3 regions of the Actinoplanes sp. CA-030573 genome follow, and region 3 is predicted to be linked to each of the others. Evidence: riboswitches for the same ligand, from Rfam matches in the RefSeq annotation. Region 3 holds a riboswitch; each other region holds the start of a gene.
The links. Region 3 has a riboswitch for S-adenosylmethionine ahead of ACQP2F_RS25175 (aminotransferase class V-fold PLP-dependent enzyme). Riboswitches for the same ligand answer to the same signal wherever they lie in the genome.
Positions count from the first base shown of each region.

Region 1: linked by a shared signal. The riboswitch ahead of thrC (threonine synthase) and the one ahead of ACQP2F_RS25175 (aminotransferase class V-fold PLP-dependent enzyme) in region 3 are both predicted to bind S-adenosylmethionine.
Region 2: linked by a shared signal. The riboswitch ahead of ACQP2F_RS21090 (GNAT family N-acetyltransferase) and the one ahead of ACQP2F_RS25175 (aminotransferase class V-fold PLP-dependent enzyme) in region 3 are both predicted to bind S-adenosylmethionine.

Region 1 covers NZ_CP192038.1:9,484,957-9,494,841, reverse strand. The annotation lists gene ACQP2F_RS44090 (alpha/beta fold hydrolase) at 1-18, shown strand, start outside; gene ACQP2F_RS44085 (ABC transporter permease) at 15-881, shown strand; partial or broken gene ACQP2F_RS44080 (ABC transporter ATP-binding protein) at 925-1,599, shown strand; gene ACQP2F_RS44075 (ABC transporter permease) at 1,653-2,420, shown strand; SAM riboswitch class I at 2,504-2,627, shown strand; gene thrC (threonine synthase) at 2,638-3,918, shown strand; gene ACQP2F_RS44065 (N-acetyltransferase family protein) at 4,162-5,139, shown strand; gene ACQP2F_RS44060 (hypothetical protein) at 5,078-5,566, opposite strand; gene ACQP2F_RS44055 (GNAT family N-acetyltransferase) at 5,597-6,058, opposite strand; gene ACQP2F_RS44050 (hypothetical protein) at 6,203-7,132, shown strand; gene groL (chaperonin GroEL) at 7,399-9,021, shown strand; gene ACQP2F_RS44040 (GNAT family N-acetyltransferase) at 9,095-9,885, opposite strand, start outside.
Region 2 covers NZ_CP192038.1:4,531,469-4,541,353, reverse strand. The annotation lists gene ACQP2F_RS21110 (SDR family oxidoreductase) at 1-40, opposite strand, end outside; gene ACQP2F_RS21105 (LysR family transcriptional regulator) at 122-961, shown strand; gene ACQP2F_RS21100 (carbon-nitrogen hydrolase family protein) at 958-1,674, opposite strand; gene ACQP2F_RS21095 (VOC family protein) at 1,739-2,119, opposite strand; gene ACQP2F_RS21090 (GNAT family N-acetyltransferase) at 2,244-2,879, opposite strand; SAM riboswitch class IV at 2,894-3,009, opposite strand; gene ACQP2F_RS21085 (dodecin) at 3,147-3,356, shown strand; gene ACQP2F_RS21080 (PPOX class F420-dependent oxidoreductase) at 3,381-3,767, shown strand; gene ACQP2F_RS21075 (TolB family protein) at 3,719-4,528, opposite strand; gene ACQP2F_RS21070 (DHA2 family efflux MFS transporter permease subunit) at 4,600-6,177, opposite strand; gene ACQP2F_RS21065 (hypothetical protein) at 6,304-6,576, opposite strand; gene ACQP2F_RS21060 (DUF4232 domain-containing protein) at 6,796-7,236, opposite strand; gene ACQP2F_RS21055 (pectate lyase family protein) at 7,356-8,942, opposite strand; gene rfbD (dTDP-4-dehydrorhamnose reductase) at 9,148-9,885, opposite strand, start outside.
Region 3 covers NZ_CP192038.1:5,423,877-5,433,761, forward strand. The annotation lists gene ACQP2F_RS25160 (DUF4352 domain-containing protein) at 1-388, opposite strand, end outside; gene ACQP2F_RS25165 (LLM class F420-dependent oxidoreductase) at 530-1,309, shown strand; gene ACQP2F_RS25170 (alpha/beta fold hydrolase) at 1,273-2,016, opposite strand; gene ACQP2F_RS25175 (aminotransferase class V-fold PLP-dependent enzyme) at 2,046-3,248, opposite strand; SAM riboswitch class IV at 3,282-3,397, opposite strand; gene ACQP2F_RS25180 (CBS domain-containing protein) at 3,427-3,864, opposite strand; gene ACQP2F_RS25185 (glycoside hydrolase family 3 C-terminal domain-containing protein) at 4,030-6,183, shown strand; gene ACQP2F_RS25190 (YndJ family protein) at 6,227-7,252, shown strand; gene ACQP2F_RS25195 (LacI family DNA-binding transcriptional regulator) at 7,170-8,213, opposite strand; gene ACQP2F_RS25200 (sugar ABC transporter substrate-binding protein) at 8,322-9,569, shown strand; gene ACQP2F_RS25205 (carbohydrate ABC transporter permease) at 9,575-9,885, shown strand, end outside.

The DNA of each region.
Region 1 (9,885 bases), 4.1 Mb from region 3:
GGAAGTGGGGACCGATGAGCGCGGGAGCGGCAGTCCAGGGGTACCGGGCGTCGGCGACGCTCCCGGTGTGGGCCGAGGTCAAGCGGCAGGCGACCCGCCGTCGTACCCAATTGGCCCTGGGTTTCATGGTCTTGCTCCCGCTCATCATCCTGGTCGCCTTCGAGTTCGGCGGCGGGAACGGCAACGACGACAACAACGGCGGCGGGGCGTTCGGCAGCCTGGTCGACCTGGCTACCTCGGGCGGGCTCAACTTCGCGCTGTTTTGCCTGGCGGTCTCGGCCGGCTTCCTGCTGGTCGTGGTGGTGGCGCTGTTCTGCGGCGACCCGGTGGCGAGCGAGGCGAGCTGGGGGAGCCTGCGCTATCTGCTGGCGATCCCGGTGCCGCGGGTGCGGCTGCTCGCGATCAAGCTGGTGGTGGCCTTGGCGTACGCGCTGCTCGCGCTCTTGATCTTGACGGCGACCGGCCTTCTGGTCGGCACGTTGCGCTACGGCTGGCACCCGCTCGGCAGCACCGTGGCCGCCGCCATCCCGCCCGGCCAGGGCGTGCTCCGCCTGCTCGGGATCGTCGCCTACCTCGCCGTGATCATGCTCGTGGTGGCCGGTCTCGCGTTCCTGCTCTCGGTGCTGACCGACGCGGCGCTGGGTGCGGTCGGCGGCGCGGTGCTGCTGTGGATCCTCTCCAGCATCCTGGACCAGATCACCGCCCTGGGGAGCCTGCGCACCGGCCTGCCGACCCACTACAGCGACGCCTGGCTCGGCCTGCTCTCCACCCCGCCGCAGGTGGACGACCTGGTCAAGGGCGCGATCGCGGCGGTCTGCTACGCCACGCTCTTCTGGTCGCTGGCGTTCTGGCGCTTCACCCGGAAGGACATCACCTCGTAGCTCCCGGTTATACGTAGCCTCCACGTATACGCGTATGTATAGTATGCGTATGATAACCGTGCGCGGGCTGCGGAAAGCGTTCGGCAGCCACACCGTCCTCGACGGCATCGATCTCACCGTCGCCCCCGGCACCGTCTTCGCCCTGCTCGGGCCGAACGGCGCCGGCAAGACCACGATGGTCGAGATCCTCACCACGCTGCTGGCGCCCGACGCCGGCGACGTCACCATCGACGGCCACGACCTGCGTCGCCGGCCCGGCAAGATCCGCGAGATCATCGGCGTGACCGGCCAGTTCTCGGCCGTCGACGGCGTGCTCACCGGCCGGGAGAACCTGCGGCTCATCGCCGACCTGCGCCACCTCGGCGCCCGGGCCGGCCGGGCCCGCGTCGACGAGCTGCTCGAGCGGTTCGACCTCACCGAGGCGGCGGGCCGGTCGGTGGCGACCTACTCCGGCGGCATGAAGCGGCGGCTCGACCTGGCGATGACCCTGGTCGGCGAGCCGCGGCTGATCTTCCTGGACGAGCCGACCACCGGTCTCGATCCGCGCAGCCGCCGCACGATGTGGGAGATCATCGAGGACCTGGTGGCCCGGGGCGTGACGATCTTCCTCACCACGCAGTACCTCGACGAGGCTGACCGCCTGGCCGGCCGCATCGCGCTGCTCGACCAGGGCCGGCTCGTCGCCTCCGGCACCGCCGACGAGCTGAAGAGCTCGGTCGGCGCGCAATCCACGCTCGACGACGTCTTCTTTGCACTCACCGGGGGGATCCGATGACCTCGTTCGTCCTGGCCGACTCGGCCACCATGGTCCGGCGCGACCTCACCCGCATGGTCCGGTTCCCGCTCATGACCATCAGCGGCATCGGCACGTCGTGCATCTTCCTGCTGCTTTTCACGTACGTGCTGGGCGGCGCGATCAGCGCGGGCGACCGCGGCGCGTACGTGAACTACATCTCACCGGCGATCCTGGTGATGGCGATCGGGGGCGGCGGGTCGGCCACCGCCATCAACATCAACCAGGACATGACCGAGGGAGTGATCGCCCGGCTGCGGACTATGGCGGTCTCCCGGGTGGCGGTGCTCTCCGGGCAGGTGGGTGGCAGCCTCGTGCGTACGTCGCTGAGCCTGCTCCTGGTCATCGGGGTGCTCTTCGCGGTGGGCTTCCGTCCGGGCGCTCGCGGGCTCGACTGGCTCGCCGTGGCCGGGCTGCTGGTGCTGGTCACGTTCGCGGTCAGCTGGATGACCGCTGCCTTCGGCCTGACCGCCAAGACCGTGGCCGGTGCCAACTCGCTGTCCCTGCTGTTCAGCTTCGGGCCGTTCGTGAGCAGCGCGTTCGTCCCGACCGACACGATGGCGCCGGGTGTGCGGTGGTTCGCCGAGAACCAGCCGTTCACCCCGATCATCGACACCTTGCGGCACCTGCTCGACGGCACCCCGGTCGGCGACACCTGGATCCTGGCCGTCGCCTGGTCGGTCGTGCTCGCGGTGACCGGCATCCTGTGGTCCCGGTCGGCCTTCATGAGGCTGCCGAACCGCTGACGGGCCTGGGTCGTGGCTCACACCTCGGGATGCCCACTCCGTGTCCGCCACGACCCGACGTAAGGTGTGGGAAACAACTGAATACCTCATCCAGAGGGGCAGAGGGAACGGCCCGATGAAGCCCCGGCAACCACCGTGTTTGTCTCACTGAAGAGGCCGCACGCGGCAGGTGCTAATTCCGTCCCCGGCTTCGGGGAAAGATGAGAGGAAGGCCTCGATGACGTCTGCCGTCAGCACACCCTCGGTCACCGACTCCCCGGCCCGTGGCCTCGTCTGCCGCGCGTGCGGCGCCGAATACCCGCTGGTCGCCCAGCACGCCTGTTACGAGTGTTTCGGCCCGCTCGAGGTGGCCTACGACCAGGCCGCTCTCGCGCGGGTGACCCGTGAGCAGATCGAGGCCGGTCCGCAGAACATCTGGCGTTACGCCGGTCTGCTGCCCGCCGGCCAGGACCCGGCCACCCGGGTCACCCTCGACCCCGGCCTGACCCCGCTGGTCAGCGCGCCCGCGCTGGCCGCCGCCGTCGGGCTGCGGGCGCCGCTGTACGTCAAGGACGACTCGGCCAACCCCACCCACTCGTTCAAGGACCGGGTCGTGTCGGTGGCGCTCACCGCCGCCCGCGGCCTCGGCTTCACCCGCTTCGCCTGCGCCTCCACCGGCAACCTGGCCAACTCGGTGGCCGCGCACGCCGCCCGGGCCGGCGCGCCCAGCATCGTCTTCATCCCGTACGACCTGGAGCAGGGCAAGGTCGTCACGACCGCGGTCTACGGCGGCGACCTGGTCGCGATCGAGGGCTCGTACGACGACGTCAACCGCCTCTGCGGCGAGCTGGTCGAGACCGACGAGTTCGAGGACACCGCGTTCGTGAACGTGAACGTCCGCCCGTTCTACGCCGAGGGCTCCAAGACCCTGGGCTACGAGGTCGCCGAGCAGCTCGGCTGGCGGATCCCGGCCCAGGTCGTCATCCCGATGGCCTCCGGCGAGCTGCTCACCAAGGTGGACAAGGCGTTCGCGGAACTGGTCGAGATCGGCCTGGTCGAGGCGCCCGAGGGCGGCTGGGCCGTGTTCGGCGCCCAGTCGGCCGGCTGCAACCCGATCGCGGTCGCGCTGCACAACGACACCGACCACATCGTCCCGGTCAAGCCGACCGGCATCGCCAAGTCGCTGAACATCGGCGACCCGGCGGCCGGCGCGTACGCGATCGAGTCGGTGAAGCGCACCGGCGGCTGGATGGACTACGCCGACGACGACGAGATCCGCGCGGGCATCCGGCTGCTGGCCGAGACGACCGGCATCTTCGCCGAGACCGCCGGTGGCACCACAGTGGCGGTGCTCAAAAAGCTCGTGGCGAGCGGCAAGCTCGACCCCGACAAGGAGACCGTCGTCTACAACACCGGCGAGGGGCTCAAGACCCTCGACGCGGTCGCGGGCCTGGTCGGGCCCACTCACCAGATCAAGCCGTCGCTGCGCGGGGCCCGGGAGGCGGGCCTGCTGGGATGACCGTCGGTAATCGACTGTCTGCCATTAGTTGAAGATTCCATCGCCGGAGGACTTGCGCGGGCCTCTCAGCGTCGGCAAGATGCTCTCTGCGGGAGGGCCGACGCCGTACGAGGCCCCTCACCTTTCGAGCTTGGCGACAATCTCTCGAGGTGCCCAACGACCCAGTGCCGGAGGCGCTGTGCGTCCACCCTCCCGACCAAATTCGCTGGCATACATGGCCGCCGACCCGCCAGGGTGGCGGCCATGGTGCTTTCCATCGGTCCGCTCGCCTCGGCCGCGGACGCCTACGAGATCTACCGCGCCGGCGCCGTCCACGACCGCAGCGACATCGAGCCGCTCTCGCCCGAGGCGTTCGCGACCAGGGTGGCGACGCCGGCCGCGAGCTACGTCGTCGAGCATTACCTCGCCCGCCTCGACGGTGAGCCGGTGGGTCATCTCGAGCTGGCCTTCTCACAAGCCGACAACCTGGGCACCGTGGACGTCGAGCTCGCCGTGCTGCCGTCCGCCCGGCGGCGCGGCGCCGGCCGGGCGCTCTACGACCTGGCCGTCGAGCGGGCCAAGGCCGAGGGCCGCGTGCGGCTGTTCGGGCGCACGATCCAGCGACATCCGGACGGGGCTTCCTTCGCGGCCGCGATGGGCGCGCGGGTCGGTCTCGAGGAGATCCGCAGCCGGCTCGACGTGCGCGCGGCCGACCAGGCCCGGCTCGACGCCGAGCTGGCCGCGGCCTGGGAGCGGGCCGGCGGCTACCACCTGATCCAGTGGACCGGGGTGGCGCCCGACGAGATCATCGATGAGGTCGCGGCCCTCGACAGCACGTTCATGACCGAGGCGCCCACCGGTGACCTCGACTGGGAGCCGGAGCGGATCGACGCCGACCGGCTGCGGGCGGACGAGGCGGCCCGGGCCCGGCGCGGCCGGATGACGTTCCACACTGGTGCGCTGCACGGCGCGCGGCTGGTTGCCTGGACCACGCTGAACTGCCCGGCCGACGAACCCGCGCACGCCTGGCAGAACGCCACGCTGGTCGCTCCGGCGCACCGTGGCCATCGGCTCGGCCTGCTGATCAAACTGGCCAACCTGGCCCAGGCCCGTACTCATCGGCCGGCCATCGAGGTGATCGACACCTTCAACGCGGCCACCAACGAGCACATGATGCGGATCAATCGCGCGATGGGCTTCCGGCCGGTGGAGTCGGTTCTCTTCTGGCAGCGCGACCTCTGAGCCGGGTCAGCCACGGGCGCACCGGCAGGTCGGTGGGATAGCCGCCGGCGGTCAGGCCGGCCCGCCGCTCGAACAGGTTGCGCGCGCCCCACGAGCCGGTCGCCGCGTACGACCACAGGCACGCCGTCCAGTAGGCGGGCCAGAAGAACGGTCCCAGCCACGCGTACTGCCCGGCGTGCCGGCTCTCGTGCCCGAAGAGGTCCGCGCGCTCGTCGGCGAGCAGCCACTCGGCGCTGTGCCGGCACATGATCACCGAGCCGACCGTGAAGCAGGTGGCCGGCGGCGCCTTGCGGCGGTAACCCTCGCCGATCAGGATGCCGTCCCGCCCGCGCCGCACCCGGGCGCCGCCGAGCACGGCGACGAGCAGGCCGACGGCGGTGGTGGCGTTGGCGGCGGTGACCACGGTGCGGACGTGGTGCCGTCTCATGAGCCTGGCCGCCTCATGAACCCGGCCGCATCAGATGCGCCGGCGCATGCGGAGCTCGGTGAGCACGGGGAGGACCGGGTGCGGCACCCGCTCGCCGGTGTCTTCGAAACCCAGTTTCTCGTACGCCCGGACGGCCCGGCCGTTGCCCACCACGACCTCGAGCATCAGGCTCTCCCGGCCGCAGGCGCGGGACCAGCCGGCCACCGCCTCGACCAGCTCGGCCAGCACCTTGCCGCCGCGGTGCCCGGGGGTCACGTAGACCGCGAACACCACCGTCGACTCCGGCTCCTCGGGCAGCACCGTGCCGCCGGCGTGGCCGATGAGCCGGCCGCGGCCGCCCGGGTCGGCCACGAACTGCGCGGTCTGGCAGCCGCTCGCGGCCTGGGCGATGCGCCGCCGGTAGGCCTCGTGCGGGCGGGCCGCGGCCTGGGCGAGCGTCTCGAGGAACGCCATCGGTGCGTCGGCCAGCATCTCCAGCCGCAGGGCACGCATCCGCGCGGCGTCGTCGACGGTCACCCGGTGCACGCGCCAGCTGTTCACGCTGTTCTCACTACCCTGTGCCGGGCCCGGCGGCAACCCGCCTGGCCGGAACCGGACGGGTGGCGGACCGGCGCCGGGTTGGGGCAAGGTGTGTCGATGGACCAGGGCGAGGACCGCTTCACGATGGTCGAGGGCCCGGTGGTGACCGCCGCCGACCCGTGGGACCCGGAGTCGCGTACGGCCGATCTGAGCCGCGCCGCCGAGCTCGCCGTGCCCGCCACCGACGAGGCCGACCCGCTGGTGCCCCCGCTCCGCTCGGGCCTGCCCGGGTTGCTCACGCACACCCGCGGCGCCGTCCGTCGCTGTCTTGCCGGCCTGCTGGGTGCCGGTCTGGTCGCCGCCCTGCCGATGCACTTCTTCGTCGGCCGGGTCGACGACACGGTGATCGCCGCGCCCGCCCTCTCCGACCTGCTCGGCGGCTTCGGCCTGTTGCTGCTCCCGCTGATGTGGCTGGCCTACTTCACGGTCTCGGCGCTGCCCCTGGTGATCTGCCTGGCCGGCGCGACCGCGGTCGCGGTCGCCGAGGCCGCCACCGGCTCACTGCCGTCGCCCCGCGCCGCCGCGCGCCTGGTCGCCTACCGGCTGCGCCCGCTCTGGCTCTGGTTCGCCGCCTTCGGCGTGGTCACCCAGGCGCTGCCGCTGCTGCTCACCACCGACCGCCTCGGCCCGGCGGTGGCGGCGCCGCTCGCGGCCGGCCTGGCCCTGATCTCCACCGCGGTGCTCACCTTCCTCGGCATGCTCGGCTGCGTCGTGCTGATCGAGCGCGACCGGGGCCCGCGCCGGGCCGCCCACCTGTGCTCGCCGGCCACGCTCGGCGGGCCGGTCCTCGCCTCGCTGGCGGTCACCGTGCTGCCCCGGCTCGCCGAGGCGGCCTGGGGCGCCATCGCCTCGACCGTGGTGGCGGTGGTGTCGGTTCTGCTCTGGGCGATCACGGCCATGGTGGCGTACGCCCAGGCTCGCCGGGCCGAGGGACCGGTGACCAGCGCATCCCTGTTCGCCGAGCTCTCCCGGCCGGAGCTGGACTGATGCGCGCAAGATGGCGTTTCCTTGCACTCGCCCCCCGGGAGTGCTAAACAGGTCATTGGCACTCGCGACTGGTGAGTGCCAAGCAGGTCGGGGCGGTGGGGTTCCGGTCGCGGCGCCGCCATCGGCGCCGGGGCACGGAGCCGGTCGTCGCGGGCTATCCGGCTCGACCTGAGGACGTCACATCGCCAGGTGGTGACGTCCGCAGTGTTCCGCAATGTGCGGGCCCATGCGGCCCCCACCGCGAATGTCCAGGAGGACAACGCCGTATGGCCAAGATCATCGCATTCGACGAGGAAGCTCGTCGGGGCCTCGAGCGGGGCATGAACCAGCTCGCCGACGCCGTCAAGGTGACGCTCGGCCCCAAGGGCCGCAACGTCGTGCTCGAGAAGAAGTGGGGCGCCCCCACGATCACCAACGATGGTGTGTCCATCGCCAAGGAGATCGAGCTCGAGGACTCGTACGAGAAGATCGGCGCCGAGCTGGTCAAGGAGGTCGCGAAGAAGACCGACGACGTCGCCGGTGACGGCACGACGACGGCGACCGTCCTGGCCCAGGCGCTGGTCCGTGAGGGCCTGCGCAACGTGGCCGCCGGCGCCAACCCGATGGCCTTGAAGCGGGGCATCGAGGCCGCGGTCGCGAGCGTCTCCGAGGGTCTTCAGCAGCTCGCCAAGGACGTGGAGACCAAGGAGCAGATCGCCTCCACCGCCTCCATCTCCGCCGGTGACTCCACGGTCGGCGAGATCATCGCCGAGGCCATGGACAAGGTCGGCAAGGAAGGCGTCATCACCGTCGAGGAGAGCAACACCTTCGGCCTCGAGCTCGAGCTCACCGAGGGCATGCGCTTCGACAAGGGCTACATCTCGGCGTACTTCATGACCGACGCCGAGCGCATGGAGGCCGTCTTCGACGACCCCTACATCCTGATCGCGAACAGCAAGATCTCCGCGGTCAAGGACCTGCTGCCCGTCCTCGAGAAGGTCATGCAGGGCGGCAAGCCGCTGGTCATCATCGCCGAGGACGTCGAGGGCGAGGCCCTGGCGACCCTGGTGGTCAACAAGGTGCGCGGCACCTTCAAGTCCGTCGCCGTCAAGGCCCCGGGCTTCGGTGACCGCCGCAAGGCCATGCTGGAGGACATCGCCATCCTGACCGGTGGCGCCGTCATCAGCGAGGAGGTCGGCCTCAAGCTCGACAACGCCGACCTCAGCCTGCTGGGCACCGCTCGCAAGGTCGTCATCACCAAGGACGAGACCACGATCGTCGACGGTGGCGGCAACGCCGAGCAGATCCAGGGCCGGGTCAACCAGATCCGCGCCGAGATCGAGAAGTCGGACTCCGACTACGACCGCGAGAAGCTGCAGGAGCGCCTGGCCAAGCTGGCCGGCGGTGTTGCGGTCATCAAGGTCGGCGCGGCCACCGAGGTCGAGCTCAAGGAGCGCAAGCACCGCATCGAGGACGCCGTTCGCAACGCGAAGGCGGCCGTCGAGGAGGGCATCGTGCCCGGTGGTGGCGTCGCCCTGGTGCAGGCCGGCAAGACCGCGTTCGAGAAGCTGGACCTGGTCGGCGACGAGGCGACCGGCGCGACGATCGTGAAGCTCGCGCTCGACGCCCCGCTGCGCCAGATCGCCGTGAACGCCGGCCTCGAGGGCGGCGTCGTGGTGGAGAAGGTGCGCAACCTCGACGCGGGTCACGGCCTCAACGCCGCGACCGGCGAGTACGTCGACCTGCTGGCCGCGGGCATCATCGACCCGGCCAAGGTCACCCGCTCGGCGCTGCAGAACGCCGCGTCGATCGCCGCGCTGTTCCTCACCACCGAGGCCGTCGTGGCCGACAAGCCCGAGAAGACCCCGGCCCCGGCCGGCGCCCCGGGCGGCGGTGACATGGACTTCTAAGTCCATTCGGTTCCACCGAGAGGGCGGGTCGCTGCGGCGGCCCGCCCTTTCGCTTTACCGTTCGTTTCGCGGGTCAGAGCGCCTTGCGGTATCGGAAGAACACCCGCTCGACCCGAGCGCCCACGGCGAGGGAGTAGAACGGCGTCGGGCCGACCCAGCCGATCTGCGCGCTCTCGTAGCCCTCGGCCCGCAGGTCGGCCAGGCAGCGGCGGAGCAGCACCGAGCCGATCCCGCGGCCCCGCGCGGCGGCGGTGGTGCCCATCGGGCCGAACCAGCTGGGGCGGGAGGAGCCGTACGCGGCGAAGCCCAGCGGCGTGCCGTCCGGCTCGAGCGCCAGGTGGCAGCCGGCCCGCTCCCGGCCGATCGAGTGGGTGATCTCGCCGGCCCAGCCCGGCGTCCAGTTGGCCAGGGCGAACGCGGCCAGCGGCGCGGCGTCGGCCGGCCCGGCCCGGCGGACGACCACGCCGTCGGCGGCCAGCCGCTTCTCGTCGGCTTCGGTGGGGGAGAGCAACCGCAGGTCGGCCGTCATGTTCCAGGCCGGCGGCAGCTGCTCGTACCCGAGCGCGGCGGCCCCGCACAGCGCCGCGGTGTAGCGCACGTCGATGCCCGGCCACGCGTAGTAGGGCGCGTTGCCGCCCAGCAGGACCTCGCCGGCGCCCAGCCCGGCCAGCGCGCGCTCCACCCGGGCCAGCAGCGCCCGCCCGACGCCCCGGCGCCGCTCGGCCGGGTCCACCGCGAGCAGGTCGACGTGCCCGGCCGCGGCGTCCCGGTGGGAGAGCGAGCCCAACACCACGCCGATCACCCGGTCGCCGCCGGTCCTGGCCAGGAAGCCGGTCAGCCGGCGCGGCACCGGCGACCACCCGT
Region 2 (9,885 bases), 890 kb from region 3:
TGTTCGCGCCGGTGACCAGCGCAATCTTCGTCTCGCTCATGAGTCGATCCTGTCCGCGCGCGGCGGTGGCCGCCAACACCGTCTGAGTACCCGGCGATACCCCGCGGGTATCGTCGGCGGCATGGAGACGCGGGAGCTGCGCTATTTCGTCGCCGTCGCCGAGGAGCGGCACTTCGGGCGGGCGGCCGAGCGGCTGGGCATCGCGCAACCGCCGCTGTCCCGCGCGATCCAGCAGCTGGAGCGGCGGCTCGGCGTCACCCTCCTGGAGCGGTCCAGCCGGGCGGTGACGCTCACCGAGGCCGGTTCGGTGCTGCTGGCCGAGGGGCGGGCGGCGCTCGACGCGGTGGCGGCGGCCGATCGGCGCACCCGCCGGGCGGGGGCGACCAAGCCCGGCCTCGTGCTGGTCACCAAGGCGGGCGCGTCCAGCGAGCTGCTGGCCAAGCTGCTCGACGCGTACGCGGTGGAGCCCGGCGCCGTGGAGGTCGAGGTGCTCCTGTGCGGGATCGGCGAGCAGGAGCGGCTCCTGCGCGACGGCCGGGCCGACGTGGCGCTGCTGCACCGGCCGTTCGACGCCGCCACCGGCTTCGACGTCGAGGAGCTGATGACCGAGGGCCAGGTCGCGGTGCTGCCCGCCGGGCACCCACTGACCACCCGCCCGGCGCTGTCGATGGCCGAGGTGGCCGCCGTTCCGGACCTGCCGATGCCGCGCTGGCCGTGCCGCGACGGCTCCTATCCGGACGGTCCGGGCCCCGAGGTGCGCGACCACACCCAGTTGCTGCAGCTGATCCAGCTCGGCCGCACGGTGGCGGTCCTGCCCGAGTCGTGCCGGGGTCAGCTCGGGCACGGGCTTCACCCCGTACCGGTGCCGGATGCGCCCCGGGTGACCACGGTGATCGCCTGGCCCCCGCAGAGCCGTTCCCGCGCTCTGGCCGGTTTGGTCCGCGCCGCGACCCGCCTCTAGATCTCCGCCGTCACGAAGCCGATCTCCCCCGCCGGAACCTGCGCCACCACCCGCCCCGACGGATCGATCACGGCCGTCGGCCCAAGACCCACGCGGGACCCGTCACGCTCGCCGGTCACATCGGCCGAGACCCACCACAAACCCGTCTCCCGTACGCGGCGAGCGCGCACCGCGTTGTGCCGATGTTCCCAGGCGAGGGCACTCGCCCGCCGCATCATGTTCTGCGCCGGCTGCAGCACCACCCGCGCACCGGCCGCCGCGACCGCCCGCGCCGCCTGCGGATACTGCGCGTCGAAGCAGATGTTGAGGCCGAACCGCACCCCCGCGCACTCGAAGACCGGATAGCCGTCACCCGCCGTGAACACCGACTCCCCCGCGGTCAAGAACATCTTCCGGTACGCGCCGAGCACCCGGCCGCCGCTCACGACGAGCGCCGTGTTGAAGAACCGCCGGCCCGCCCGCTCGATGATGCCGAGCACCAGCATCCGGTCCGCGACCGCGATCCGGGCCAGCACGTCGTCGAGCTCGGCCGAGCCCAGTTCGAGGGCCGTGTCGCGTACGTGCTGGCCGGTGACGAGATAGCCCTGGAGAAAGCACTCCGGGAACAGCAGCAGGTCGGCGTCCTCGGTCCGGGCGGCGAAGTCTCGCACCACGGCGATCGCCGAGTCGACGTCGCCGAGAATCTCCGGCGTCTGACAGGCCGCGATCCGCATGGCCAACCTCTCGTCCCGTTCGGCCTCTCGTGCCGTTCGGCTTCTCGTCCCGTTCGGCTTCTCGTCATGGCTCGTGGAACGGCTCGGGCTCGGCCGGGATCCGCTTGGACATCAGGCAGAACTCGTTGCCCTCCGGATCCTCGAGAACGACCCACGAGCCGCTGCCGACGATCGCCGACCGTCGCGCGCCGAGTGCGAGCAGGCGATCCAGCTCCTCCGCCGGCGACCGGTCGGTCGGGCAGACATCGAAATGCAGCCGGTTCTTGCCGGCCTTCCCCTCGGGCACCGTGATGAACAGAATGTCCGGGCTGACGGTGGCCCCGCGGATGGCCACGCCGGTCGCGTCCCGCGCGAAGACCCGGTAGCCGAGAACCTCGCACCAGAACGCCGCCATCAGCTCCGCGTCGCCACAGTCGACAATGATGTCCCCGATCCGGCTGGCCACAGAGCCGCATCCTACGGAGGCGGCCGCCCGCAGACCGCCCCCACCCTTTCTTGGGTGGGGCCACATTCGACCACGGCCCACCGACATTTTCGGGCCGTCGTCCACAGGCGTCCCGGCCGCCCGCTCAACCGCCGGCCGGTGCGTTGCGGCCTGCGTTGAGGGCGGCCTGCCGCTCCTTGATTGCCGGCCATTCGGCGGCCAGCACCGAGAACATGGCCGAGTCGCGCAGGCGGCCCTCCTCGCCCGGCGCCCAGGAGCGGCTCCACGAGCGCAGCACGCCCTCGAACCGGCCGCCGACGCGCTCGATCGCGGCCCGGGAGCGGTGGTTGCGGGCGTCGGTCTTGAGGTCGACCCGCTCGACCCGCCACTGCTCGAAGGCGTACCCGAGAAGCAGGTGTTTGGCCTTGGTGTTGACGCCGGTGCCCTGGGCCGAGGCCGCGAGCCAGGTGAAGCCGATCTCGACGGCGAACAGCTCGTCACGGCCGGGCCAGAGCCGGGGATCCAGGTAGGCCGTCGCCCCCACCGCGCGCCCGTCCCAGATCTGCGCGAACGGGATCAGCCATCCGGTCGCGGCCCGCGCATGCTGCTGGTCGATGTAGTCGCCTACCTCCTCGGCGCGGGGCACCCAGGTGAAGCGGTAGGCGTCCCGGCTCTCCTCGGCGGCCAGCGCGAGGCCGGCGGCGTGGCGCCGGTCGAGCGGCTCGAGGCGCACCCGGTCGCCCTCGAGCACGGGCGGCGTGACGGTGGCGGGAAAGGGCATGGCTGCAGCACTCCGTTCGCGACTTGCCCGGCGCCCCGTGCGCCGGACCCGGTCCTCACCCGGGGCACCCCGCCCGCGAGAGGAGGGTTGCCGGCCAGCAAGCCGGGGCTGCGCGCTGGCACTCATGACCTGCGGACACCGTGCCATCGCCGGCGGCCGTAGGCAAGCCGGTTCCCGGCCGGGGCGAGCCGCGGGTGAGCCGCCGCCGGAAGACGATGCGGGAACGCCGCCCGGCGTGGTGGGATGGGCTTTTGCGGAGGGGGCGACATGACCAACCACGTGTACCGGCTCAGCGAGATCGTCGGCAGCAGCCCGACCAGCATCGACGACGCCATTCGCAGCGGGATCGCCAAGGCGGCGCAGACCGTGCGCAACATCGAGTGGTTCGAGACGCAGGAGGTTCGCGGCCAGGTGGTGGACGGCCAGGTCGCGCACTTCCAGGTACGCCTGAAGATCGGCTTCCGGGTCGAGGACTGATCACCGCCGCCCTACAGTGGGCGGGTGGATCTTCCCGGGAACCTGGTCGAGCTGCTGCGCCGGCCCAGCCTCTGCTTCCTCACGACGCTCATGCCCGACGGCTCGCCGCAGATCACCGAGGTCTGGGCGGACACCGACGGCAATCACGTCGTGATCAACACCGTGCGCGGGCACCAGAAGGTCCGCAACATCGAGCGGGACCCGCGGGTGGCGGTCGCGGTCGCGGACCCGGAGAACCCGAGCCGGTACGTCGCGGTGCGCGGCCGGGTCCTCGAGGTGACCGAGCACGGCGCCGCCGAGCACATCGAGGAGCTGTCCCAGCGCTATCTGGGCCGCCCCTACCCGTGGTTCGGCGGCCGCGATCAGGTCCGGTTGATCGTGCGCATCGAGGCGGACCGGGTCACCGGGTAGTCGACGTACGCGAACCGGTCGCCGGCCGGGGACCAGCTGTTGACGTTGATCGTCCCCTGGCCGCCGTCGAGCGACACCACCGTGCGCGCCGACCGCCAGTCGTCGCCGTCGACCAACCGCAGCAGCACCGGCAGATCGGCCGGATGCCCCGCCGTCCCGGGCGGGAAGCTCAGATAGACCGCCCGGGAGCCGGCCAGATGCGGGAACCAGTTGACCCGCTCGTCGAAGGTGAGCTGCTCCAACCCGCTGCCATCCGGGCGGATGCGAGCAATCTGCGCGGCGCCTCCGCCGAACCGCTCGGTGTTGAAGTAGATCCACTCCCCGGACGGCGAGTACTCCGGCCCGTCGTCGGCGCCCGGCCCGGAGGTCAGCTGCCGGCTGCCCCGCCCGGAGACCCCGACGGTCCACAGCGTGCCCGACGTCCACTCCCCGGGCGTGATGCCGACGTAGGCGAGCGTGGACCCGTCCGGGCTCACCCCGTGCAGGAAGTGCAGGAACCCGTCGTCGGGGGTCACCCGGCGGACCGCACCGCCCTCCAGCGACCCCTCGTAGATGTGGCCGTCGTCGGCCGACATGTAGACCAGGCCGCCCGGCCCGAGCACGTGATCGTTGTTCAGCGCCGGCAGGCCCTCGAAGACGATCTGGGCCGGGGCGGACCCGTCGAGGGCCAGCCCCCAAAGCAGTCCGTCCCCGTTGAGCACGAGCCGGTCGTCGGCGGCCCAGTTCGGCGCCTCGAACAGGACCGTCGAGCTCTCGTGCACGACCGAAGCGGTGCCCGAGCCCAGATCGAAGATCAGGACCCGGCACCGCTGTCCGTCGGCGAGCGCCCGGCTCAGTGGATCATCACCGGAGGCTCGACCGCCTCGCCGTCACCGCCGGCCGGAGCCGCGGGCGCGGCCTCCTTCTTGCGCGGCAGGAAGGCGATCGGGATGAACACCGTCAGCATCAGGATCCAGCCGACCGTGAACGTGTGGGCGAACGAGTCGGCCACGAACTGCAGGCCGCGCTCGAGGATGTTCGGCGGCAGCGGGATCGGCGCGCCCTGCTGGTGGGCGATCGCCGCGCCGGCCTCGGTGATCGGCTCACCCGTCCGCGGGTTGGTGACGCCGGGGATGACCGGCGAGCCGTTGAGCTGACTGGTCAGGATCACGGACATGGTCGCCGTGCCGATCGAGCCACCGATCTGCTGGAGGATGTTGACCAGGGTCGAGCCGCGGGCCACGTCCTGGTGGTGCAGCGTGCGCAGCGCCGAGGTCATGATCGGCATCATCGTGCCGCCCATGCCGAGGCCCATCACGAACAGCGAGCCGCACAGCAGCACGTACGAAGTGTCGACGCCGACCTGGGTGAACGTGAAGAACCCGGCGCCGATCAGCAGCATCGCGAACGGGACCGTGCGGCCGACCGGGATCTTGTCGGCCAGCGTGCCGGCGATCGGCATCGTGATCATCGCGCCGATGCCCTGCGGCGCCATCAGCAGACCCGCGTGCAGCGTCGACTCGCCGCGCACCTGCAGGAAGTAGCTGGGGAACAGGAGGCCGGAGCCCATGAACGCGATGACGAAGACGAACAGCGAGATCGTCGAGACGGTCAGCCGCTTGTTCTTGAACAGGCGCAGGTCGAGCAGCGGGTGCTTGGGCTTGAACGAGTAGAGCACGAAGGTGATCACCAGCAGCGCGCCGACCACCATCGGGATCCAGACCTTGGGCGCGGTGACCGTGCCCTCGGCCGGCAGCGACGAGACGCCGTAGAGGAACAGCGCGAGGCCGGGCGAGAGCATCAGCATGCCGAGGAAGTCGAACGACTCCGACGGGTGCGGGTCGTCCTTGGGCAGCGCGAACTGCGCGTAGATCAGCGCGACGATGCCGATCGGCAGGTTGATCAGGAAGACCCAGTGCCAGCTCGCGGCCTCGATCAGCCAGCCGCCCAGGATCGGGCCGCCGATCGGGCCGAGCAGCATCGGGATGCCGAGCACGGCCATCAGCCGGCCGATGCGCTGCGGTCCGGCCGCCCGCGTCATGATCGTCATGCCGAGCGGCATCAGCATGCCGCCGCCGAGGCCCTGCAGGACCCGGTAGCCGACGAGCTGCTCGATCGAGGTGGCGGTGGCGCAGAGCACCGAGCCCAGCGTGAACAGCAGCAGCGCCAGCATGTAGAGGCGCTTGGTGCCGAACCGGTCGGCGGCCCAGCCGCTCAGCGGGATGACGGTGGCCAGGGCCAGCGTGTAGCCGGTGAGGGTCCAGGCGACCTCGGCGTACGTAGCGTTGAACTCGGTCTGGAAGGTCGGCAGCGCGACGCTGACGACGGTGATGTCGAGGATCGACATGATCGCGCCGAGCACCACCACGCCGGCGATCTTGAGCACGGCGCCGTCCAGCTTGGTGGGCGGCGCGGCGGCTTGATCAGTCACGTGACGCTCCAGGAAGTTATTGCGAGTCGTTGTCGGCTCGAATCCTTCCATCGACGCACTCGGACGAGCATCCCTTTTTCCGTCAGGGTGAGCCCCGTCACTCAGTGCATTCTCAGGCGGGCTTTCTCAGGCGGCCAGGAGCTGCCGCTCCGGTTCCGGCCGGCGGGCCCCGGGCGCTTGGGAGATCACGCTGAGCGCCCACCGCATGCGCGGGGCCGCGGTCTCCGGGTAGTCGCCGTAGGCGGCGGCCATCATGGCGACACATCCGCGGCTGCCACCGTACGCGTGGACGGCGGTCGCGATGGCGGCCTGGACGGCCGTGGGCGCGGGCCGCGAGCCGGTCGGGAGCTCGCTGGCGAACAGGGCGGCGGCGCGGGCGGCGAGAAGCTGGGTTCGCATTCCGATCATCTCCGGTTCAAGTGGTTTCGGTGTGCCCTCAGAGTGCGCCTCGCCCGCCACAGATCACCTCCGGGTTTCTGCCTGACTCGGGCCACGAAAACCCTCAGGGCATTTCCCGTACGCCGGGTGTAAGCACCGCTCCGAGCTGCATTCCCTGGTCGCGGTCCTCGCGACGATCAAGGGGATGTCACCCGGCGATGCCGAAAGACGACAGCGCCGTCAGTTCCAGGCGGTCGTCGCCAGCTTCCCGGTCGTCCCGAGATCGAGCGCCGACGGCAGCGCGATGGTCTGGTGCTCGGTGCCGGCGAGCGCCGCCACCGCGAGATAAGCGCCGGTCGCGACCTCCTTGCCGGCCTCGACCGTGCTGTGCCAGGACAGCGTGGAGCTCGCCTTCTCGCCCGGCTTCAGCACGATCCGCCGGGGCGGCGCGGTGACCAGCCGGTTCGGCTCGACCACGACCGGGAGCGGGTTCCGGTCCGCGCCGAGCACCACGATGTCGGGCCGCCCCTGCAGCTGGTAGTCCCGGTCGCCGCAGTTCTCCAGGTAGACGGTCATCTCGCGGTAGCCGGCGGCGGCCTCCCCGCGTTCGGCGCTCGCCCGCAGCCCGGAGGGTGGGCACGCCGGGATCGTCGCGGGCGGGACGGACACGACCCTCGGCATCGGCTCGACCGGGGACGCTTCGCGCGTACAGCCGGAAAGGAGGACGAGGACCGCGAGAGGGACACCGAGGGTACGCATTGCGCCGATCTTTCCCGATCGGCGCAAGGCGTCGGTGGCGGCTAGGAGGTGTACGTCTCGAACTCGGCGACCCGCGGGGTGCCGGACGCGCTCTGGATGTCGAAGGTGATCTTCTTGAGCGAGGTGCTCGCGAAGGTGATGACGCCGGAGCCGGAGCCGGTCCTGAGTACAGCGCCGGTGTCGCCGTTCAGGACGCGGTAGCTGCCGATCGCGCCGCCGCCGCTCGTCTCACGGATGGCGATGCGGGCGACGGTCGTGGCGCTGCTCCACTTGATCGAGATGTAGCCGGTGCTGCCGGTCGGCGACCAGTAGGTGGTCAGGCTGCCGTCGCGCACGTCGCCGTAGCTGGTGCCGCTCGCCTTGCTCGACCCGTCGGAGCCGGCGCCGATGCTGAGGTTGGTTCCGCTCGGCGTGGTCGGCGCGGTCGGGCTGGGTGTTGTCGGGCTGGGTGTCGTCGGGCTGGGTGTCGTGGGGCTGGGGGTCGTGGGCCGGGGTGACGTCGGGCTCGGTGAGGTCGGGGACGGCCCGCTGGTGGTCGGGCAACTGCCGGTGGAGGTACGCATGCCCAGGTTCGCGCCCGCGGTCTGGCGCACGATCGACGGGATGCACGAAGCGCTGTCCAGCCCGTACGCGTACGGGATGCTGATGGTGGTGTTCGACGGCATGAGCGGGCCGGCCGGGTTCGTCTCGCTGTCCTTGGCCGACCAGGTCACGTTGTCGAGGATGTTCCCGGAGGCCTGCCAGTAGCCGGCCGCGTCGGTGTAGAACGTGCCGAGGACGTCCCGCGAGCTCTGGAAGTAGTTGTTCTCGACCTTGGCCCGCGCCCCGGCCCGCGAGTTGATGCCCGACTCGTTGAGGCTGTAGTAGAAGTTGTTGTAGATGTGGGCCACCCCGCCGCGCAGCAACGGCGTACGGGAGTCGATGTTCTCGTAGCGGTTGTGGTGGAACGTGATGAAGCTGTTCCCGGTGTCGCTCTCGCTCGAGCCGATCAGGCCGCCGCGCCCCGAGTTCTTGAGGTAGCTGTAGGAGAGCGTCACGTACTGGACGTCGTCCTTGATGTCGAACAGGCCGTCGTAGCCGGCGTCCTCACCGCCGGACGCCTCGAGGTTGACGTGGTCGACCCAGACGTTGCGGACGGTGCTCTCCATGCCGATCGCGTCGCCGCCGTTGGAGGTCGGCGAGCCGGACTTCTTGACGTTCCGGACCGTCACGTTCTGGACGATGATGTTGCGCGAGTCCCGGATGTGGATGCCGAGCTGGTCGAAGACGGCCCCGCCGCCGACGCCGACGATCGTGACGTTGCTGATCTCCTTGAGCTCGATCTTGTCGGCGGCCGTGTTGCAGCTGTCGCCGGAGACCTTGGTCGTGTTGCCGTGGTTGATCGTGCCCTCGACCTCGATGGTGATCGGGGTGCTGCTGCTGGCCCGGTTGCACAGCGCCTGGTGGATCTGGGTGCCGGTGGTGGCCCGCACGGTGGCGCCGCCGTTGCCGCCGGTGGTGCCCCCGTTCTGCGACGCGTAGCCGGTGGCGGCGCCGGCCGCGGCGGCGTCGGCGTGCCGGGTGGGCAGACCGGCCACCACGGCGGCGACCGCCGCGCCGGCGGCCAGGGCAGCGATGCTACGTCTCATCCTCGCCTCGCTTCTCGTGTCGGGAACGCCTGCCCACCGCCGTGACCGGCGGGCCCACGAGGCAGGAAAGCGCTTACCTGTGCAAGAATAGAGACACATCTATGACGGGGACAAGCAGAAGTTTCCCCGGGCGGCGACCGGGCCGCCCGGGCCTGCAGCACGCCGGCCGCGCCGGCCGCCCCGGCCGGCGGCCGGGGCGGCGAGATCAGCGCAGCAGCGCCGGCATCGCCTCGGCGAGCTGCTCACGCCACCCGGGCAGCGGCGCGACACCGGTTCCGGCCCAGCGGTCGTGACCGAGCACGCTGTAGGACGGACGCGGCGCCGGCCGGACGAACCGGTCGCTGGTAGTCGGCCGCACCCGCGCGGGATCGAGGCCGGCGAGCTCGAACGTCGCCCGCGCCAGCCCGAACCAGCTCGTCGACCCGGCCGCGGTGCCGTGATAGGCCCCGGGCGCAGCGTCACCGCCTGCGGCCGCCCGCCCGAGCGCGACCAGCTGGCCGGCCAGCGCGTAGGACCACGTCGGCGGCCCCACCTGGTCGTCGACCACGTCGACCGTCTCCCGCTCGGCGGCCAGCCGCAGCATCGTGCGGACGAAGTTCGGGCCGTGCTCGCCGTAGAGCCAGGCGGTGCGCACCACGTACCCGCCCGAGCCGAGGACCGCCCGCTCCCCCAGCGCCTTCCCCCGGCCGTACGCGTTGATCGGGTTCTGCGGTGTCTCCTCGGCGATGGGGGTGGTGGCCGAGCCGTCGAACACGTAGTCGGTGGAGACGTGGATCAGGCGCTTGCCGGCGGCGGCGGCCAGCAGCCCGACCGCGTGCCCGTTGACCGCCGTCGCCGCCTCCTCGTCGGTCTCGGCGCCGTCGACGTTCGTCCAGGCCGCCGCGTTCAGCACCACGTCGGCATCGGCGACCGCGGCCCGCACCGCTTCCGCGGAAGTGATGTC
Region 3 (9,885 bases):
CGAGCGCCTTCTGCGCCCGGCCGATGAAGTACCGCGACCCGCCGGCGATGTTGCGCACCGACAGGCTCACCACGCAGAACTTCCCCTTGGCCGTACGGGTGAGGTGCTCCACGCCGACGGTGGTGCGCGAGCAGTCGACCCGCGAGACCACGAACTCGAACTTGCCGTCCCGGACCGGGTCGCCGATGCCCGGCTCGGGGGCTCGCGGGGCCTCCGGGGAAGCCGGCCGGGCCGGCACATCGGCGGCGGCCGGTTCGCGGCCGGGTCCGTGCCGGGAGGCCAGCACCCCGGCCACGAAGAGGACCGCGACCGCCCCGCACGCCAGCAGCGCCGCGAGCAAGGGGTTGAGCGGCGCGGGGCGGCGGCGCGGGACCGGGTCGTGCGTCATCGGGTCACTCCCGTCTGGCTCGCTCCCCTCACTGTCGGTCACCGGGCCGGACCGGGCCACCGTTTTCCCCTGATCCGACAGAAGCGCTCGGCCGGCCCGGTGAGGCGCGCGCCGGCGGGGCCGCACGCCTAGGCTGTGATCATGACTTCCAGGCCCGTCCGGATCGGTGTTCAGATCCAGCCGCAGCATGCCGAGTACGCCGCCATCCGCCGCGCCGTCGCCGAGGCCGAGGACCTCGGCGCGGACATCGTCTTCAACTGGGACCACTTCTTTCCGCTGTACGGCGAGCCGGACGGCCTGCACTTCGAGTGCTGGACGATGCTCGCCGCGTGGGCCGAGCAGACCTCGCGCGTCCAGATCGGCGCGCTGGTCACCTGCAACAGCTACCGCAACCCCGAGCTGCTGGCCGACATGGCCCGCACCGTCGACCACATCAGCGACGGCCGGCTCATTCTCGGCATCGGCTCCGGCTGGTTCGAGAAGGACTATGACGAGTACGGGTACGAGTTCGGCACCGCCGGCAGCCGGCTCGACGACCTGGCCGAGGCCCTCCCCCGCATCGAGTCCCGCTGGTCGAAGCTGAACCCGCGGCCGACCCGCGACCTCCCCGTCCTGATCGGCGGCGGCGGCGAGAAGAAGACGCTGCGCCTGGTCGCCAAGCACGCCACCATCTGGCACAGCTTCGGCGACGCCGCCACGATCGCCCGCAAGACCGAGATCCTGCGCGGCCACTGCGCCGACGTCGGGCGCGACCCGGCCGAGATCGAGATCTCGGCCGCGGTCAACGGCAAGCCGGCCGAGGACGGACCGGCGCTGCTCGACCGCGGCGTCACCCTGTTCACGGTCGCGGCCGGCGGCCCCGACTACGACCTGTCGGCGCTGCGTCAGTGGCTGGCCTGGCGGGACGAGATCAACGGGTAGCACACGGCCGGGCTCTCGACGTGGGCGTTGTGGCCCAGCCCCGGGAGCGGGACCGGCTCGACGCCGAGCGCCCGGATCTGGTCGTCGGTGCTCATCGGGTCGTGCTCGCCCCGGGCCAGCGTCACCGGCGCGGCCGACCGCGCCAGCAGCCCGGCCATGTCCGGGGCGCCGACGCCGAACGCGCGCGGGTCGAGCGCCGTCCGCCAGCGGCCGTCCTCCTCCCGGACGCCGCTGCGGACGGCGGCGTCGTCCGGGGCGACCAGCCCGGCCAGGCCGGAGACGCGCAGATGCCGGGCTACGGCCTCCTCACGCGTGCCGAACCACTGAACCGGCCGCCCGGCCAGCGCCCGCGCCCGCTCCAGCTCGTCGCCGGTCCAGCCGACCTTGATGCCGAGCCCGACGACCGCCACCACCCCGGGCCGGGCCGCCAGCGCGAGGGCGACGACGCCGCCGAGCGAGTGGCCGAGCACGACGGTCCGCCCGTTCTCGACGAGCGGGCGGACCGCGCCGGCCAGAGCGTCGAAGGTGTACTCCGGCAGCGGCGCCGAGCCACCGTGGCCGGGCAGGTCCGGGGCGAGCCAGCGCCCGGGCCACCGCTCGGCGAGCAGCGGCGCCCACCCCGACCACACGTCGCCGGTCGCGCCCAGCCCATGAAGCAACAGCAGCAGCGGCTCGCCACGGCCGCCGCCGGTCACGCGCAGATCCATCGCCCCATCCCTCCGGCCGCCGCGGTCGCTCAGCCCAGCAGAAGCCCCAGCGCCCCGAGAAGGCTGTCGATGTCGTCGGACGTCGTGCCGAGCCCGAAGCTCACCCGCAGCAATCCCGCCTCGCCGCAACCGGCACCACCCGGAACCGACGCCAGCCGCCGCACCAGCGGATGCGCGCAGAACTGCCCGGCCCGCACGCCGATGCCGAACGTGTCCGCCAGCCGGGCGGCCACGGCGACCGGATCGCGGCCCGGCAGCGCGAGCGACACGATCCCCACGCGCTCGGCCGTCCGCGTACCGAACAGACTCACCTCGACCGCGCCCGGCAGGCGCCGCACCCCTTCCCGCAGCCGGGTGAGCAGCTCCTGCTCGTGCGCGCGCAGCGCCGCGCGGTCGGTCTCCAGCAGGGCGGCGCAGACCGCGCCGAGCGCCACCGCGCCCAGCAGGTTGGGGGTGCCACCCTCGTGCCGGGCCGGGCCGGTCGCCCAGCGCACGTCGCCGGCACGGTCGCCGACCCACGCGCTCGCACCGCCGCCGGCCAGATAGGGCGGGGCCGCGTCGAGCCAGTCGGCGCGGCCGGCGAGCACCCCGGCGCCGAACGGCGCGTACAGCTTGTGGCCGGAGAGCGCCACGTAGTCGGCGTCCAGGCCGGCCAGCGACACCGGCGCGTGCGGGGCGAGCTGGGCGGCGTCGACCGCGATCCGGGCGCCGTGCCGGTGGGCGACCGCGGCGAGCTCGCGCAGCGGCCACACCTCGCCGGTCACGTTGCTCGCGCCGGTGACCGTCAGCAACGCCGGGCCGGTCCGGTCACCCAGCGCCCGGTCGGCCGCCGCCACCGCCTCGGCCGGCGACGATGGCGCGGGCAGCCGGAGCACCGACGGCCAGGGCAGCAGGTTGGCGTGGTGCTCGCCGTCGAAGACGACCGTGGTCGTGCCCGGCGGCAGCGCGCGGGCCAGCAGGTTGAGCGCGTCGGTGGTGTTGCGGGTGAAGACGACCTGGTCGCCGGGGCGGCAGCCGAGGAACGTGGCGACGACGGCGCGGGCCCGCTCGTACTCCAGGGTGGAGGCCTGCGAGCGGGGACCGGCGCCGCGGTGCACGCTGCCGTAGCGAGGGAGCAGGGCTTGCACGGCATCGGCGGCCACCCGTACGCACGGGGCCGTCGCGGCGTAGTCGAGGTGGACGAAACCGGCGCCGATGACGTCGAGGTCGGCAGTCTGGACGGCCAGGGACATGGGTGTACCTCCGCAACAGGGGACCCTCTTGCGGGTCCGCGCTTGCCCTCGCCGGCCGGCGACAGGCCCGGTCCTCACCCGGGGCACCCCATCGCGGACGGAAGGGTTGCCGGTCAGCAAGCCGGGGCTGTGCGCTGACACTCATGACCTGCCCGACAACCTACCAAAGGTGGCGCGGCTAGTAACGCTCGCCGGTGATGTAGCCCTCGAGGCTGGTGCGCTCGGACTCCAGCTCGTCGATGCGGTTCTTGACCACGTCGCCGATGCTGACCAGGCCGGCGAGGCCGCCGTTCTCGAGCACCGGCACGTGCCGGAACCGGTGATCGGTCATCAGCCGGGCCACGTCCTCGATCGGCGCCTCGGGGGACACCGAGCGGACGCTGACGGTGTGGATCCGGCTGACCGGCTCGCTCAGCACCGCGGCGCCGCGGGCGGCGAGCGCCCGTACCACGTCGCGCTCACTGACGATCCCGTCGACGCGGCTGCCGTCCGCCGACACGATCACCGCACCGATCTTGTGCTCGGCCAGCACGGCCAGGAGCCGGGCCACATCCGAGTCCGGTGTCACGGTGACGACTTTGCTGCCCTTGACGCGGAGAATGTCGCTGATACGCATCTTGCTCCCCATCCCGTCCGATCCGCGGAAGCCGCCGGGGCGGGCCGTCCGTTACGGGGCAGCCACGCCACGTTGCGTGCATATGCCTAGATGCAGTCAACCACGGCAAGATGTCAAGAGCGTCGAGATGTCAAGCCCGCTCCGAAGTCAGCGAAGGGACCTCTCATGGACTTGCATGATCAAGCGGCGATCACGAGCGGCAGTGACTTCTGGTCGAGCACGGCGGCCGGTGACGTCCCGGCGATCACCCTGACCGACGGGCCCCATGGCGTACGCCTGCAGGTCGCCGGCGCCGGTGACCTGCTCGCCGGCCGGCCCGCCACCTGCTTCCCGCCCGCGGTCGCGTCCGGCTCGACCTGGGATCCCGAGCTGCTGCGCCGGATGGGCGAGGCGCTCGGCGACGAGTGCCGGGCGATGGGCGTGCAGGTGCTGCTCGGTCCCGGCATCAACCTCAAGCGGACCCCGCTGGGCGGCCGCAACTTCGAGTACTTCAGCGAGGACCCGCTGCTGACCGGTGTGCTGGCGGCCGCCTGGGTGCAGGGCCTGCAGTCGCGCGGGGTCGGCGCCTCGCTCAAGCACTTCGCGGTGAACAGCCAGGAGACCGACCGCATGCGGATCAGCGCCGACGTCGACGAGCGATCGTTGCGCGAGCTGTACCTGCGCGCCTTCCAGCGGGTCGTGACGACCGCGCAGCCGTGGACCGTGATGTGCGCCTACAACCGGGTCAACGGCGTCTACGCCAGTCAGCATCACTGGCTGCTCACCGAGGTGCTGCGTGACGAGTGGGGATTCCGCGGGGTCGTCGTCTCGGACTGGGGCGCCGTGGTCGACCGGGTCGAGGCGGTGCGGGCCGGACTCGACCTGACCATGCCCGGGCCGGACCCGGCCGGTGACCAGGCCCTGGTCGAAGCCGTCACCGGCGGCCGCCTCCCGGCCGGGACCCTCGCGCTCGCCGCGTCGCGGGTGCACGACCTCGTGGCGAAGTCCACACCGGACACCTCGGACGGGTACGACCAGGCGGCACACCACGCCCTGGCCCGGGAGATCGCCGGCCGCGGCATCGTGCTGCTCAAGAACGAGGGCGCGGTCCTGCCGCTGCGCACCGAGGGCCAGACCATCGCGGTCCTCGGCGAGCTCGCCCGCACCCCGCGCTACCAGGGCGGCGGCAGCTCACAGATGACCCCGACCCGGCTCGACGACGCCCTCACCGCCATGTCCGAGGCCGCGCCCGGCCGGGTCGGCTTCGCCGCCGGGGGTGACGAGGCGGTCCGGCTGGCCGGCAGCTCGGACATCGCGGTCGTCTTCGCGGGCACCGAGCAGGAGACCGAAGGGGCCGACCGGGAGTCGCTCGATCTGCCGGCCGCACACCTGGAGCTCATCCGGCGGGTCGCGGCGGCCAACCCCCGTACGGTCGTCGTGTTGTCGAACGGCGCCGTGGTCACCACCAAGCCGTGGGATGCCGACGTCGCCGGCCTGGTCGAGGGCTGGCTGCTCGGCCAGGCCGGCGGGAGCGCCGTGGCCGACGTGCTCTTCGGCCGCGTGAACCCCTCCGGCCGGCTCGCCGAGACGATCCCGCTCCGGCTCGCCGACCATCCGTCCTACCTGGACTTCCCGGGCGAGGCCGGCCACGTGCGCTACGGCGAGGGCATCCACCTCGGCTACCGGGGCTTCGACGCGCGCGGGCAGGAGGTGGCTTATCCGTTCGGCTTCGGCCTTTCCTACACCACTTTCTCGTACGGCGAGGCCGGCGCCGTCGTTCGCGAGGACGGCATCGAGCTCCGCCTGCCGGTCACCAACACCGGGCCGGTCGACGGGCGGGAGGTCGTCCAGGCGTACGTGAGTGTGCCGTCCTCGCGGGTGCGCCGCGCGCCGCGGGAGTTGAAGGCGTTCGCGAGCGTCCCGATCGCCGCCGGTGAGACCGCCGAGGTCGTGCTGCTCATCGAGCGCGGCGACCTGGCCTACTGGGACGTGCGGCTGTCACGCTGGGTGGTCGAGGGCGGGCCCCACCGGATCGAGATCGGCGCCTCGTCCCGCGACATCCGCGCATCGCTCACCGTCGACGTGCCCGGCGACGAGGCGCGCGTGCCGCTGACCGCCGACTCCACGATCGGCGAGTGGCTGACCGACCCGCGCGGCGCCGAGGTGCTGACCGAGGTCTTCACCGCGATGGCGGAGGGCGGCCTGGCCGGCGGGCTGCCCATGGACTCCTCGACGCTGCAGATGCTGGGCAGCTTCCCGCTGGGCCGGATGGCGATGTTCCCGGGCAGCCCGTTCACCGCCGAGACGTTGGCCGGCCTGGTCAAGCGGGCCAACACGTAGCCCGCTATAGTTGAACACGTTCAACTAAGCGACGGGAGCCGCCATGACCGCCATCGTCAACGTCGCCGTCACGGTGGGCATGCTGCTCGTGGTGCCGCTCGGTCTCCGGCTCGCCGGCATCCGCGCACGCTGGTGGCCGGCGGCGGCCCTGCCGGCCGCGATCGCTTTGTGGCTTCCACGCGGTCCGCTCACGCTTGCGTTCACGATTCCGTACGCGTTGGCGACCGCGTTCCTGGCGATCAACGCGCTGCCCCGGCTCCGTCGCCCCACCCCGGTCGGCGTCGCCGTCACCACGGCGCTGGTCACCCCGTTCGTGGCCGCCGCCGCGCTGGTCGCCGAGCGATACGGCTACCACTTGCTCGGCTTCCGCCCGGCCGTGCTGGCTTTGACCGTGGCACACTTCCACTTCGCGGGTTTCGCGGCCGCCCTGATCGCCGGCCTGGTCGCCGCCACCGCCCCGCCCGGCCGGCCGAGCCCCGTCACCCTCGCCGCGGCCACCACCGCCCCGCCCGGCCGGCCGAGCCCCGCCACCCTCGCCGCGCTGACCGTGCCGGCCGGCACGGCGCTGGTCTTCGCCGGCTACTTCATCAGCGACTACGTCGAGCTGGCCGGCGCGGTCGTCCTCACCGCCGGCATGTGGCTGGTCGCCGGGCTGACCTGGCGGCACATCGTCCCGGCCGCGCGCGACCGCACCACCAGGGCCCTGCTGCTGACATCCACCGGCGTGCTGGCCGCGACCATGCTGCTCGCGCTGAGCTGGGCGCTCGGCGAGGCGACCGGCCTGCCGCACCCGTCGCTGACCTGGATGGCGGCCACCCACGGCCTGGCCAACGCCCTCTGCTTCGGCCTCTGCGGCATCCTGGCCTGGCGCCGCCTCGCCGGCGTCCCGACCTCGCGCCGCCGCACCGGCGTCCCGGCCTGGCACCGCCGCACCGGCGGCGTCCCGGCCCGGCGCACCCACCACGACCCGCTGACCGGGCGCCGGATCAGCTCGGGTGCACCGCCGTCGACGCTCGCGGCACCAAGCGGCCCGGCAGCGCCCGCCGGCCGTGTGCCGGGTCGCCGTTGATGGCGGCCAGCAGCAGCTCCGCCGCGGTCCGCCCGATTCCTTCGAGGTCCATGTCGATGCTGGTCAGCGCCGGGCGGCAGCCGTCGACCATCACGTCCCAGTTGTCGAAGCCGACCAGCGCCACGTCGCCGGGCACCCGCCGGCCGGACTCCTGCAACGCCTCGGCCAGTCCGCGCGCGATCTGGTCGCTCCCGCAGAACACCGCGTCCACCGCGGCGCCGGTCGAGAGCAGGATGCCGGCGGCCTGGCGGCCCCACGCCTCGGACCACTCGCCGAACAGGACCGGCGCCGCGGGCTCCCGGCCCGCCGCCGCCAGCGCCTGCATCGCCGCGCCGGCCCGGACCGTGGCCGAGTGGTGGTGCTCGGGGCCGGTCACGTGGGCGATCCGGCGGCGGCCGACCGCCAGCAGGTGCTCGACCGCGCGGCGGGCGCCGTCGGCCTCGTCGGGGACCACCGAGCAGTCCGCCTCGTCCGTCGAGCTGATGAAGGCGTAGACCACCGGCACCGGGAGCGACCGGCCGATCGGCGGGCGGGCCTGGGTCCGGCGCCCGGTCACGATGATGCCGTCGGCCTGGCGGCCCAGCAGCGTCCGCAGGTAGTACTGCTCGCGGATCGGGTCGTCGCGGGCGTCGCACAGGAAGACCGACACCTGGCCCGCACCGAGCGCGTCCTCGGCGCCGATCAGCAGCGGGATGCTGAACCGGCCGATCGAGTCGGTGGTGATCATGCCGACCGTGTAGGTGCGGCCGGCCTGCAGGCTGCGCGCGGCGGCGTTGGCCACGAAGCCCAGCTGCGAGGCGGCCTCCCGCACGCGCTGACGGGTTTCCGGCCGCAGGGCGCCCCGCCCGTTCAACGCCTTCGACGCCGTACCCGGGGAAACTCCGGCAAGAGCCGCCACCTCGCTGATGGTGGCGGCGCGATCGATGGTGCCCAGCGTTTCCTCCCCGGTTTCCCCGACCACGACTCTCGAACCGTAACCGGCCCTTGACATCCCGGCAAGGTGATCCCTAGCGTCGAGGCAATCGTTTTCCTTCTGTTTCTTCCTCCTCGGAAACCAGGGGTACCGAACATGACGTTCTCCCGGCGCGGCCTGAGTGCCCTCGCCGCCCTGACGCTCGCGGTCGGCGTGACCGCCTGCTCGAACGACGGATCCTCGGCGGGCGCCTCCGGCCCGCAGCAGAGCACCTTCGCGATCTGGGATCCCTACCCGCAGTTCGACGACTCGTCGGACTGGGTCAAGCTGCTGCAGAAGTGCGGCACCGACGCCGGCGTCACGGTCAAGCGCACCGGCTTCGACACCACCGACCTGACCAACAAGGCGCTGCTCGCGGCCCAGCAGGGCAACTCCCCGGACGTGCTGATCGTCGACAACCCGGTGGTCTCCACGCTGGCCGAGGCGGGCGTGCTCACCACGACCGCGGATACGAAGATCGACACGTCGGCGATCGAGCCCAATCTGCTCGCCGCCGGGCAGCTCGACGGCAAGACGTACGGCATCCCGATCGGCGCCAACACGCTGGCGCTCTACTACAACAAGAAGGTGCTGGACGCGGCCAAGGTCGATCCGGCCACGATCAAGGACTGGACGTCGCTGACCGCCGCGCTGGAGAAGGTCAAGGCGGCCGGCAAGAAGGGCATCACCTTCTCCGCGATCGGCACCGAGGAGGGCTCGTTCCAGTTCCTGCCCTGGTTCTGGGGCGCCGGCGCGAACCTCACCCAGCTCGACTCGCCCCAGGGCGTCGCCGCCGTCACGCTCTGGACCGACTGGGTCAAGAAGGGCCTCGCGCCCAACTCGGTCCTCAACAACACCCAGACCACCAGCTGGCAGGAGTTCGCGACCGGCGACTTCGCGTTCAGCGAGAACGGCACGTGGCAGCTGGCCAATGCCAAGAAGACCGGTTTCCCGTACGGGATCATTCCCATCCCGTCGCAGGCCGGCGGCACCGCGCCGGCACCCACCGGTGGCGAGTTCGTGACCGCGCCCGTGCAGAGCGACACCGGGCGGTACGCGACCAGCGAGAAGATCATCAAGTGCCTGACGAACGCCGACAACGCCCTGACCACCGACACGACCCTGTCCTACGTGGCGGCGACCAAGGAGGTCCAGGAGAAGCAGGTGGCGGCCAACCCGGAGCTGAAGGTGTGGGTCCAGGCGGTCGGCGCGGCGAAGGGCCGCACCAGCGACAACCTGGGCACCAAGTACCCGAAGATCTCGGAGCCGATGTGGACGGCGTTCCAGGCCGCGCTCTCCGGCAGCAAGCAGCCGCAGGACGCGATGACCGCCGCGCAGACCACCGCGGCCGCGGCCGTCAAGTGACCGACGTGCTGACCCGTCCCGAGCCGGCCACCGCGGCCGCGCCGGGTCGGGTCGCCCGGAAGCGGTCGGGACAGTGGGCGGCCTGGGGCTTCCTGGCCCCGGTGGTGATCTACCTGGTCGCGTTCTACGCCTACCCGCTGTACCGCAACCTCGACCTGAGCCTGCGGCACTACACGGTCCGGTCGTTCGTGCAGGGCGGCGCGCCGTTCAGCGGCCTCGACAACTACCGGGCCGTCATCGACAACCCGACGTTCTGGCCGGCCCTGCTGCACACCGTCGTCTTCACCGGCGTGTCGCTGCTGTTCCAGTTCACCAT